One region of the Enterobacter cancerogenus genome, then DNA from elsewhere that is predicted to be linked to it. Evidence: predicted binding sites of a transcription regulator. Region 1 holds the regulator's gene; each other region holds the start of a gene.
The links. The regulator sigma-54, encoded in region 1, starts transcription at its own class of promoters, with help from an activator protein. The targets are predictions, from matches to a motif close to GTTGGCACANNTTTCGCTNT.
Positions count from the first base shown of each region.

Region 1 (3,194 bases):
GCAGGTTGCTCATCGCCTGCTCAAACACTTCCGGCGACTCTGGCATGTTGCGGACGTCGATACTCACTGCCGCCGAGATCTGCCTGTCCGCGAGCGTTTGAGCCAGCTCGGGCAAGAGCACCACCGGCAGGTTATCTACGCAGTAAAAGCCCATATCTTCCAGCGCGCGCAGGGCGACGGATTTCCCCGACCCTGAACGACCGCTGACGATCATCAACACCATGTTCCGTTTCTCCTCAGGGCAACAGATGTGAAGGCCATCTCCCGGTTATGCATCATCCTGATTGCCTTCTGCTTCAGTGATAATTTGATACAGCTCCTCATCACTTTGGGCTGAGCGCAGTCGACGGCAAATGGTTTTATCGGCCAGTCGCTTAGCAACCAGTGACAGCGTATGCAGATGGGTTTTCGTCTGATCGGCAGGCACCAGCAGGGCGAAGAGGAGATCGACCGGCTGATTATCAATGGCATCGAACGCGATGGGCGTTTCGAGCTGCACAAACACGCCGACGGCACGCAGGGTGTCTTCTTCCAGCTTGCCGTGCGGGATCGCGATGCCGTTGCCGATACCGGTACTGCCCATTTTTTCACGGGTCAGAATCGCTTCAAATACCAGCTGCGGCGGCAGGCCCAACTGCTTTGCGGCCAGCTCACTGATAATCTCCAGCGCACGTTTCTTGCTCTGGCAGTGAACGCCACTGCGGGTACATTCCTGGTTCAGGACATTGCTCAATTGAAGAGCGGAATCGTTGTTCATCATAATTTCACCTAAGCGCTAACTGTACAAACGGCCTGTTGTGTTTCACAACAGGCCTTCCTGCACCCGTTAACTGCCCGGACAATTAGTGTTGTTTCAGTTTATCTTTATGTTTATTGAGCTGTCGTGCAAGCTTATCAATCAAGCCGTCGATAGCCGCGTACATGTCTTGCCCTTCCGCACTCGCATGCAGTTCACCCCCGTTTACGTGCAGGGTGGCATCCGAGATATGAGTCACTTTCTCCACTTTCAACACAATATAGACCTGGTTGATCCTTTCGAAATACTGCTCTAATTTCGCGAACTTCGTGTTCAGGAAATCGCGCAGGGCCTCAGTAATTTCGACGTTTTGTCCAGTGATGTTGAGCTGCATAGTGTCTTCCTTATCGGTTGAGTCAGACCAGCTGTTTACGCTGGTTAGACGGCGGAATGGATAAAGACTCTCGGTACTTCGCAACGGTACGACGAGCCACCATAATACCCTGATCGGAGAGAAGGGTGGTCAACTTACTGTCGCTCAGTGGCTTCGCGGGGTTTTCCGCGGCGATCAACTTCTTCACCAGTGCACGGATTGCCGTTGACGAGGCTTCGCCGCCGCCTTCGGTATTCACATGGCTGGAGAAGAAATACTTAAGCTCAAAAATACCGCGCGGACTGTGCAGATACTTCTGCGTGGTCACGCGGGAAATGGTTGATTCATGCATCTCGACGGCCTGGGCGATATCTGCCAGCACCATCGGCTTCATAAATTCTTCGCCCTGCTCGAAGAACGCCTGCTGCTGTTCGACAATACAGCGGCTTACGCGCAGCAGCGTATCATTTCGGCTCTCCAGACTTTTGATCAACCATCGCGCTTCCTGAAGGTTGCTACGAATATATTGATTGTCGGAGTCGTTGCGAACGCTGGTGCACATGGAGGCGTACTGCTGGTTAATTTGCAAACGAGGGATGCTATCTGAATTCAGTTCAACCACCCAGCGACCGTTATGCTTTCGCACCAGCACGTCAGGGATCACGTATTCCGGTTCGCTGGTCTGGATCGACTGGCCGGGACGCGGATCGAGGGACTGAATTAAATTCACCGCCTCTTTCAGCACCTCTTCTTTCAGACGCGTGACGCGCATCAGCGAACGGAAATCATGGTTGGCGAGCAGATCCAGATGATCGCTGATGATTAAGCGGGCTTCGTCAATCCACGGCGTCTCTTTGGCGAACTGCGAAAGCTGGATCAGCAGGCAGTCGCGCAGATCTTTCGCCGCCACACCGACCGGGTCGAAGCGCTGGATGCGCTTTAACACGGCTTCAATTTCTTCCAGCTCAACGTCTTCGTCGCCGATGCTTTCCAGAATGTCGTCCAGCGTGACGGTCAGATAGCCTGTGTCATCCACGGCATCGACAATGGAGGTCGCAATGGCGCGATCGGTATCGGAGAACGGCGTAAGCTCCACCTGCCACATCAGGTAATCCTGCAGAGACTGGGTGGTTTCGCCCTGGTAGACCGGCAGCTCGTCGTCCTGGTAGTCTGCACGCGTTCCGGAAGGGGTACCGGCGGTGTAGAGTTCATCCCAGCTGGCATCCAGCGGAAGCTCGTCCGGCATCTCTTTTTGTTCGAGCGCATCAACGGTGTCGAGCATTTCTGCGTCTTGCGTTTGCTGGGTGTCTACCTCGTCATGAAGATCGGTTTGCTCCAGCAACGGATTGCTGTCCAGCGCCTGCTGGAGCTCCTGCTGAAGTTCTAACGTGGACAGCTGCAGCAGACGGATCGCCTGCTGGAGCTGCGGCGTCATCGCCAGTTGCTGGCTCAGCCTTAATTGCAAACCTTGCTTCATATTCAGAGCATTTTTCTCCGGTTCGGCGCTACGTTGCCTCTACCCTATCAGAGTCTGAAGTCTTCCCCAAGGTACACGCGCTTAACATGCTCATCCTGGAGGATTTGCTGCGGCGTACCGTGGGCAATCAGATGGCCCTGGCTAACAATGTAGGCGCGTTCGCAGACGGCCAGCGTTTCACGGACGTTATGGTCAGTGATAAGTACGCCAAGCCCGCTATCGCGCAGGTGCTCAATAATGCGTTTGATATCAATAACGGAAATGGGGTCAACGCCCGCGAAAGGTTCATCCAGCAGGATGAATTTCGGGTTAGCGGCCAGCGCACGTGCAATCTCAACGCGGCGACGTTCACCGCCAGAGAGCGCCTGACCGAGGCTGTCGCGAAGATGTTCAATGTGGAACTCTTCCATCAGCTCGTTCGCACGGTCGGTGCGCTGCTCGCTGGTCAGATCGTCACGGATCTGCAGCACGGCCATCAGGTTATCGAAGACGCTTAAGCGACGGAAGATTGACGCTTCCTGCGGCAGGTAGCCGATACCACGGCGTGCACGCGCGTGCAGCGGCAGCAGGCTGATGTCTTCATCGTCGATGATAATGTTACCTGCATC
Region 1 is NZ_CP077290.1:3,262,277-3,265,470, forward strand. It holds gene rapZ (RNase adapter RapZ) at 1-223, opposite strand, end outside; gene ptsN (PTS IIA-like nitrogen regulatory protein PtsN) at 269-760, opposite strand; gene hpf (ribosome hibernation promoting factor) at 843-1,130, opposite strand; gene rpoN (RNA polymerase factor sigma-54) at 1,153-2,586, opposite strand; gene lptB (LPS export ABC transporter ATP-binding protein) at 2,634-3,194, opposite strand, start outside.

Region 2 (3,194 bases), 510 kb from region 1:
AAGAATTGAGGATCTGCCCAGCATCGGGCAGCGTGCCAGTTGCCATTCAGCAGTCTCCTGGAGTTGGCTGCACTAATTTAGTGCAGTATAGCGTTTTAGACGAAAAAAGCGCGTGAGATCAGTTTGTTGGTGGAGAAAAAAGCCCATCCGAAGATGGGCTGAAAGTTTCCACGGCAACTAAAACCTGCGTCTTTCTCGCGACAGCTGCGTTGGCCGCTTTCGTTCACCCCGATCACTTACTGATGTAAGCTCCCGGGGACTCACTCAATTGCCGCCTTGCCGTAGCAAGAAATCCATTGGTTTTTAAACTCTCACGACACATCGTGCAGAGTTTTCATTCTTCATTAAACGCTGTAGTACAGTTCGAACTCAACCGGGTGTGGCGTCATGCGTACGCGGTCGTTTTCTTCGGTACGCAGTGCGATATAAGCGTCGATAGCTTCATCGGTGAACACGCCACCCGCGGTCAGGAACTCACGGTCTGCGTCCAGCGCCTGCAGGGCTTCTTCCAGAGAGCCAGCAACCTGTGGGATCTCTTTCGCTTCTTCTGGCGGCAGGTCATACAGGTTTTTGTCCATGGCTTCGCCAGGGTGGATCTTGTTCTTGATACCGTCCAGGCCGGCCATCAGCAGCGCGGCGAAGCACAGGTACGGGTTAGCCGCTGGATCCGGGAAGCGCACTTCGATACGACGCGCTTTCGGAGACGCAACAACCGGGATACGGATAGACGCAGAACGGTTACGGGCAGAGTAGGCCAGCATGACCGGCGCTTCGTAGCCTGGGACCAGACGCTTGTAGGAGTTCGTGGTTGGGTTCGCCAGGGCGTTGATGGCTTTAGCGTGTTTGATCACACCGCCAATGTAGTGCAGCGCCTGCTCGGACAGACCAGCATACTTGTCGCCAGCGAACAGGTTGGTGCCGTTCTTGGACAGAGACATGTGGCAGTGCATACCGGAACCGTTATCGCCAAACATCGGTTTTGGCATGAAGGTCGCGGTTTTACCGAAACGGTGCGCTACATTGTGAACAACGTATTTGTAGATCTGAATCTCGTCCGCTTTTTTGGTCATGGTGTTGAAGCGGGTCGCGATTTCGTTCTGGCCAGCGGTCGCCACTTCGTGGTGATGCGCTTCAACGACCAGGCCCATCTCTTCCATGATCAGACACATGGTAGAGCGGATGTCCTGTGAAGAATCGACCGGAGGAACCGGGAAGTAACCGCCTTTCACGCCAGGACGGTGACCTTTGTTACCACCTTCGTATTTGGTGGAAGAGTTCCATGCGCCTTCGATGTCATCGATAGCAACGTGGGAACCCGAAATGGTCGCGCCGAAACGGATGTCGTCAAACAGGAAGAACTCTGGCTCTGGCCCAAACAGAACGGTATCTGCAATGCCGGTAGAACGCAGGTACTCTTCAGCACGTTTCGCGATGGAACGCGGGTCGCGGTCATAGCCCTGCAGCGTGCCTGGCTCAAGGATATCGCAACGGATGATCAGCGTAGACTCTTCGAAGAACGGGTCAATGAGCGCAGTCGTGGCATCTGGCATCAGAACCATGTCGGATTCGTTAATACCTTTCCAGCCACCAATGGAGGAGCCGTCAAACATTTTGCCTTCTTCAAAGAATTCGGCGTTTACCTGATGAGCAGGAATTGTGACGTGCTGTTCTTTACCTTTGGTATCGGTGAAGCGCAGATCAACAAACTTCACTTCATGTTCGTTCAGCATCGTCAAAACGTGTTCAGCGGACATACTTAACTCTCCAGATTGGTCATTGTCGTCGTGGTAACGAGGTCTTCAAATTCTGCTTTGGCCTGGCTGCGAGCCATTTTTTTGGCGTATTTTTGTAAAGCGAAATCTGTGCCAACTTTTAAAACACCCCCAAAAGGCGTTATCATGCGCACCATAGTGCAAAAGACCTGCACTACAATGGATTTGTTGCACCAGTATAGTGCTTCAATGTGAACATTGAGCACCATATTGGTGCAATTTACGTTAAAGTGCCCTGTTACCGCTCCGTGAAAGCGATCACAAAGCATCTCTGCAATACTTGTTTGCGGGGGATGTTTGTGATCCTGTTTTGTAGTGCGATTAATCCGTGTACAATAACGCGCTATTTCTAAATGCCTGAGGCAAAGTTGTGATCGAAAAATTGCGTAACATCGCCATCATCGCGCACGTTGACCATGGTAAAACTACCCTGGTTGATAAGCTGCTGCAGCAGTCCGGTACGTTTGATGCTCGTGCCGAAACTCAAGAGCGTGTGATGGACTCCAACGATTTGGAGAAAGAGCGTGGGATTACCATCCTCGCCAAAAACACCGCCATCAAATGGAATGACTACCGTATCAACATCGTTGATACCCCAGGCCACGCCGACTTCGGTGGTGAAGTTGAACGTGTAATGTCCATGGTAGACTCCGTTCTGCTGGTCGTTGACGCAATGGATGGCCCAATGCCGCAGACGCGCTTTGTGACCAAAAAGGCGTTTGCCCATGGTCTGAAGCCAATCGTCGTTATCAACAAAGTTGACCGTCCGGGCGCGCGTCCTGACTGGGTTGTAGACCAGGTATTTGACCTGTTCGTTAACCTCGACGCGACCGACGAGCAGCTGGACTTCCCTATCGTTTACGCGTCTGCGCTGAACGGTATCGCAGGTCTGGACCACGAAGATATGGCGGAAGACATGACCCCGCTGTATCAGACGATTGTTGACCGTGTTCCTGCACCAAACGTTGATCTCGACGGCACCCTGCAGATGCAGATCTCTCAGCTCGACTACAACAACTACGTTGGTGTTATCGGCATTGGTCGTATCAAGCGCGGTAAAGTTAAGCCTAACCAGCAGGTCACTATCATCGATAGCGAAGGCAAAACCCGTAACGGTAAAGTGGGCAAAGTGCTGACTCACCTGGGTCTTGAGCGTATCGATAGCGACATCGCTGAAGCGGGCGACATCATTGCCATCACCGGTCTGGGTGAGCTGAACATCTCCGACACCATCTGCGATCCGCAGAATGTTGAAGCGCTGCCAGCCCTGTCCGTTGATGAACCAACCGTATCCATGTTCTTCAACGTCAACACCTCGCCGTTCTGTGGTAAAGAAGGTAAGTTCGTTACCTCTCGTCAGATCCTTGACCGCCTGAACAAAGAGCTGGTGCACAACGTTGCGCTGCGCGTTGAAGAAACCCC
Region 2 is NZ_CP077290.1:2,748,454-2,751,647, forward strand. It holds gene glnL (nitrogen regulation protein NR(II)) at 1-46, opposite strand, end outside; gene glnA (glutamate--ammonia ligase) at 345-1,754, opposite strand; gene typA (ribosome-dependent GTPase TypA) at 2,143-3,194, shown strand, end outside.
Region 2: a site for sigma-54 is predicted at 1,851-1,870, ahead of glnA (glutamate--ammonia ligase). Genes of this name have one in related genera too.

Region 3 (3,194 bases), 520 kb from region 1:
GCTTCGTCAAAGGCGTCTTTACCGACGGCGACCTGCGCCGCTGGCTGGTTGGCGGCGGTAAGCTGGAATCGCAGGTGTCAGACGCCATGACCACAGGCGGCTTAACGCTCAACGCCGAAAGCCGCGCCATTGAGGCTAAAGAGGTGCTGATGAAGCGTAAAATTACCGCCGCACCGGTGGTGGATGACAGCGGCAAGCTGTGCGGGGCCATCAACCTGCAGGATTTCTATCAGGCCGGTATTATTTAAGCCCAAGACGCTTCGCCAGCCGGTGCAGGTTGGCGACGTCCGTCTCCAGCGCACGCGCGCACGCGGCCCAGCTGCGATTATTCTGCTCCAGCGCACGGGCGATAGTCTGTCGCTGAAACGCCTCCGTCGCCTCACGCAGATTCTGGGTAGCAATCTCCGGGACAACCTGCGTCACGGTCTGCACGGCTTCATCGTGCAGGGCAAAATGACGGGCGTGGATCACCACCTCATCCCCTGACCGCGTGGCCCGCGCCAGCACCACCGCACGGTGAATGGCATGTTCCAGCTCGCGCACGTTTCCCGGCCAGTCGTAGCTCAGCAGATGGCTGCGCGCGCCCGGGCTTAACACCACGCGGGAAAGCCCCATCTTCAGACGACACTGCTCGCAGAAATAGCCTGCCAACAGCACCACATCTTCACCACGCTCGCGCAGCGGCGGCACGGAGAGCGGGAAAACGCTCAGTCGGTGAAACAGGTCGGCACGGAACTGTCCGGCCAGCACGGCTTCACGCAGATCGCGGTTAGTGGCGGCCAGCACGCGCACGTCGACGCGCAGGCTGCGATCGTCCCCGACGCGCTGAATATCACCATACTGCAGCACGCGCAGCAGCTTCGCCTGCAGCGACAGCGACAGCTCACCAATTTCGTCGAGGAACAGCGTGCCGTTATCTGCCATTTCAAACTTGCCGCTGCGGTTGCTGATGGCCCCGGTAAACGCCCCTTTGACGTGACCAAACAGCTCGCTTTCCGCCACGCTCTCCGGCAGCGCCGCGCAGTTAAGGTAGACCAGCGGGTTAACCGCACGCGGCGAGGCCTCGTGAATCGACTTCGCCACCAGCTCCTTCCCGGTGCCGGTTTCACCAAAAATCAGCACGTTCAAATCCGAGGCCGCCACAATGTCGATCTCTTTTTTAAGCTGCGCCATGCCCGGCGACAGGCCGATCATCTCGGTGTGAGCCACCTGCTCAAACGCTGCCGGGCTGCCGGGAAGAATGTTCTGGCTCTCCAGTTGCTCAATCAGCAGCGCATTGTTGAGCGCGCCAGCGGCCAGCGCGGCAATCAGCCGCAGCTCCTCGTCGCTGAACGTGTCGAACTGATCCGGCGACATGCCGTCAAGCGTGAGCGCGCCGATGAGGTTTTGCCCGGCAAACAGCGGCAGGCCAATGCAGGCGTGCACCTTCAGGCTCTCCTGGCCGGGGATCAACCCGTCATAGGGATCGGGCAGATCGCTGTCTGCCGGAAAGCGCACCACGTCCCCCGCCCTGGCGATAGTTTCCAGGCGCGGGTGGCCTTCAAGGGTAAAGCGACGCCCCAGCACGTCCTGCGCCAGCCCGTCGATCGCCAGGGGGATAAACTGCCGCCCCTCGTAGCGCAGCAGCGCCGATGCATCGCACTCCAGCACGTGGCGCAGCGTGGAAATCAGCCGCTGAAAACGGTCCTGATGCCCAATCCCGGTTTGCAGTTCAATGGCAATCTTCGCCAGTACATCTACAGTAAAGCTCATGTTGACCTCGCTGTCATTTTGACAATACACATTGTCATATTGACAGTATTTATCATAGTCATTATGACTACCCATTAGGGAGGATAAAAAATAAAACCATATACAATCAATAAGTTAAAAAGTTGGCACGCAACTTGATATAGCTAAACCATCTTATTTAAAAACGTCGCATTAAACTGAGGTTGCTATGTCTATTCTGGTTAAAAATAACATTCATTGGGTTGGCCAACGTGACTGGGAAGTTCGTGATTTCCACGGAACTGAATACAAAACGCTGCGCGGCAGCAGCTACAACAGCTATCTCATTCGTGAAGGCAAAAACGTCCTGATTGATACCGTCGATCACAAATTCAGCCGTGAGTTCGTGCAGAACCTGCGCAGCGAAATCGACCTGAATGACATCGACTACATCATTATTAACCATGCGGAAGAAGATCACGCCGGCGCGCTGACCGAGTTGATGTCCCATATCCCGAATACGCCAATCTACTGCACCACCAACGCGATTGACTCCATTAACGGCCATCATCACCATCCGGAGTGGAATTTCCACACCGTGAAAACCGGTGACTCCCTGGATATCGGTAACGGCAAACAGCTGATCTTCGTGGAAACGCCTATGCTGCACTGGCCTGACAGCATGATGACCTACATGACCGGCGACGCGGTGCTGTTCAGTAACGACGCCTTCGGCCAGCACTACTGCGATGAGCGTTTGTTCAACGACGAAGTGGATCAGACCGAGCTGTTCGAGCAGTGCCAGCGCTACTACGCCAACATCCTTACGCCGTTCAGCCGTCTTGTAACGCCAAAAATCACTGAGATCCTCGGCTTTAACCTGCCGGTGGATATGATTGCCACCTCTCACGGCGTGGTATGGCGTGAAAATCCAACCCAGATTGTCGAACTGTATCTGAAATGGGCGGCAGATTATCAGGAAGATCGCATCACTATCTTCTACGACACCATGTCCAACAACACCCGCATGATGGCGGATGCAATCGCGCAGGGTATCAACGAAGTTGACCCGAACGTAGCGGTGAAAATCTTCAACGTCGCCCGCAGCGATAAAAACGAGATTCTGACCAATACCTTCCGCTCCAAAGGCGTGCTGGTGGGCACCTCCACCATGAACAACGTGATGATGCCAAAAATTGCGGGTCTGGTAGAAGAGATGACCGGCCTGCGCTTCCGCAATAAACGCGCCAGCGCCTTTGGCTCCCACGGCTGGAGCGGCGGCGCGGTTGACCGTCTCTCAACCCGCCTGCAGGATGCCGGTTTTGAAATGTCCATGAGCCTCAAGGCCAAATGGCGCCCGGACATCGACGCACTGGAAATCTGCCGCCAGCACGGTCGCGATATCGCACGTCAGTGGGCGCTCGCTCCACTGCCTGAAGCCGTAGCAAAACCGGCCGAACCACAGCCCGCCAGCAGCTGTGCCG
Region 3 is NZ_CP077290.1:3,782,000-3,785,193, reverse strand. It holds gene gutQ (arabinose-5-phosphate isomerase GutQ) at 1-248, shown strand, start outside; gene norR (nitric oxide reductase transcriptional regulator NorR) at 241-1,752, opposite strand; gene norV (anaerobic nitric oxide reductase flavorubredoxin) at 1,940-3,194, shown strand, end outside.
Region 3: a site for sigma-54 is predicted at 1,874-1,893, ahead of norV (anaerobic nitric oxide reductase flavorubredoxin). Genes of this name have one in related genera too.

Region 4 (3,194 bases), 1.4 Mb from region 1:
CGCCATCCAGCATCGTCGGCACGCCCTGCTGGCGTGGCCCCTGACTGAGCTGGACGTAGTTTTGCAGAATAAGGGACATCCCGATGGCGGAGATCAGCGGCGCGAGGCGCGTGGAGTTGCGCAGCGGCCTGTAGGCTATCCGCTCGATGGTCCAGCCGTACACGCCGGTGACGACGATGGTGAAGACCAGCGTGCCGAGGATCAGCAAAGGGAACGACTGCAAACCGAAGAACGACAGCAGCGCGAGGCCGATGGCGCACAGGTAAGCCGAGATCATGTAGACTTCGCCGTGCGCGAAATTAATCATGCCGATGATGCCATAAACCATGGTATAGCCGATGGCGATGAGTCCGTAGACGGAACCGAGGGTTAATCCGTTAATTAACTGCTGCAGGAAGAATGTGCTCATCATTGCGCGCTCGTGTAATAGGCCAGCGCAGCTGGCGCAGCCTGATGTGTCGTTGGCGCCAGCAGGCAGGCCCGCTGGCGTTGAGCGTGACTCCGTCCCGTTACTGAACTTCCTTATATTTTCCTTTATCATCCCACTGATAAACCACGTAGTCAGAGACCTTCAGGTCGCCTTTGCTATCCCAGGCTTTTTTGCCCATCACCGTCTCCACGGCGTTGGCTTTCAGCCATTCGCTGGCTTTGGCGGAATCGGTCCCTTTTGTGGCGTTGAATGCGGCGGCAATGGCCTGAATGGAGGCATAGGCGTAGAGGGTATAGCCTTCGGGTTCAAACTTACCGGCGCGGAATTTGTCGATAACGGCTTTGCCGTCCGGGATGAGGCGGGGGTCTTTACCAAAGGTCATGTAGATGCCGTTGGTGTACTTCGCTCCTCCGGCCGCCGTGACCATCTCTTCATTGACGATGCAGTCCCCGGAGAAGAAACTGGCCTGTACGCCTTGCTCACGCATCTGGCGCACCAGCGGACCGGCTTCAGGATGGCACCCGCCGAAGAAGACCACGTCCGGTTTTTGCGCACCGATCTTGGTCACCAGGGCGTTAAAGTCTTTTTCGCCGCGCGACAGCCCTTCATACATCACGTCCTTAACGCCGCGTTTTGCCAGCGCCGCTTTGGTCGCATCCGCCAGCCCCTGGCCGTAGGTATCTTTATCGTGGATGATGACCACGCGTTTCGCTTTCAGCTTGTCGATAATGAAATCGCTGGCGACCTGGCCCTGCTGGTCATCGCGCCCGCACATGCGGAACATATCGCTCATGCCGCGTTCAGTAATCAGCGGGTTGGTCGAGCCGGGGGTGATAGAGAGAATGCCCGCGTCACTGTATACCTCTGAGGCGGGCATGGTTGACGAGGAGCAGAAGTGCCCGACAACGGCGTTGACTTTATCCTGGTCAACCAGGCGGTTGGCGACGGCGACTGCCTGTTTTGGCTCGCATGCATCATCGCCCTGAACCAGTTTAATTTTCTCACCGTTGATGCCACCGGCGGCGTTAATATCTTCCGCGGCCTGCGTCGCACCGTGCCAGTATTGATCGCCATAGGTTGCGTTTGGCCCGGTGAACGGGCCAGCAACCCCAATCACGACATCGGCCTGTGCGGAAAATGCCGTCACCAGACAGCCGGCCAGCACGAGAGAAAGGGGACTTCTGATAAATTTCAGCGACATTATGATGTTCCTTAGCATAGAGGTTTTTGCATCAGGTATTAACCCGAACGCCTGATGACGTCGTTAATCCAAAAACAAAAGCAAGAACAAAACGCACGAAATCCAGGCAACACAGCGCGTAATACGGCGAGGTTTCGTTGTGCCAGTTAGCACGCAGAACATTAAGCAAAAACGTTGCCAGAATGGTTAGTCCCTTGACCGGGTTGTGACATGTTGAGTATAGAGTGCCGTTTTATCCCGCCTTGCGGGATGAGGTGAAATTACAGCGGAGATCACATCTCGTTAACACTAAAGCCCATAAGTTGTGCAAGCGTCACGATTTGCACGTTTTTGCAGCAATAAAGACCTAAACTTCAGATAGGCACGGGCGGCGATATGTGTCAGGATCTTTTCCTTTTTTGATCAGGAGTGTCAGCGATGACTGAAGGCCCATTAAATGAAAGCGAAATGACATGGCTTGAAGAGACCTTAATGTCTTACGGCCATGACGATGCGTCTGTCATTGACGTGTCTGAACTGGACGGTATGCTTACCGCCGTGCTTTCCGGCCCCGTTGTACCTGAACCCGACACCTGGCTGGTGGCGGTATGGGGCGGCGAGAAGTACATTCCGCGCTGGAAAAACGATCGCGAAATGAACCGGTTCATCGATCTCTGCTTTAAGCATATGAACGACATTGCCGAGCGCCTGAGCGAGTACCCGGATCAGTTTGAGCCAATGTTTGGCTTTAACGACGTGGACGGGCAGAGCTTCACCGTGGTTGAAGAGTGGTGTTATGGCTATATGCGCGGTGTGGCCTTAACCGACTGGTCGGCGTTACCTGAAGAGCTAAAAGCCGATCTGGACGTTATCGCCCTGCACGGAACGGAAGAGAACAGCGAGAAGCTGGATGAACTGACCGAAGAGGCGTATTTCGCCAGCATCGAGCGCATTCAGCCTGCGGCGCTGCGCTTGTACAACTACTGGATGGCGAACCCGCAAGAGCCGGAGGCGAAAAAGCCGATCGTCAACGGCACCAAAGTCGGACGTAACGATCCTTGTCCTTGCGGAAGCGGGAAGAAGTTTAAAAGCTGCTGTCTGCATTAATCAAAAAAGGGGCTCACATTGAGCCCCTTTCGTTATCCAACTTCCGGGAGTAGCCCTGCAACGATCAGGAACTGCACCAGAATAATCGCTACGCCACAGGCAAACACCAGACACAGCAGCGGTTTACCGCCCGCCACGCGGTAGCCCTGTTGAGGATGCTGCTCCCGGCTTTTCCAGGCGAGCAGCGACGGCAGCAGCAGGGCCAGTACGGATAACGCGACGCCTGCATACCCCAGCGCCATAACAAACCCGCGTGGGTAGAACAGCGCGAAGGCCAGCGGTGGCAGGAAGGTGATCGCCCCCGTCTGTAAACGTCCGGCAACGCTATTTCGGCGCTGGAACAGATCCGCCAGATAATCGAACAGGCCGAGGGCGACGCCGAGGAATGAGGTCGCCAGCGCCAGGTCGGCGAAAAGATGCACCGCCAGCTCGACGTGTGAAGAGGTCACGACGTTACGCAGAGCCACCAGCAACCCG
Region 4 is NZ_CP077290.1:4,624,941-4,628,134, forward strand. It holds gene I6L58_RS21915 (ABC transporter permease subunit) at 1-409, opposite strand, end outside; gene I6L58_RS21920 (branched-chain amino acid ABC transporter substrate-binding protein) at 510-1,631, opposite strand; gene I6L58_RS21925 (YecA/YgfB family protein) at 2,049-2,717, shown strand; gene tyrP (tyrosine transporter TyrP) at 2,750-3,194, opposite strand, start outside.
Region 4: a site for sigma-54 is predicted at 1,794-1,813, ahead of I6L58_RS21920 (branched-chain amino acid ABC transporter substrate-binding protein). Genes of this name have one in related genera too.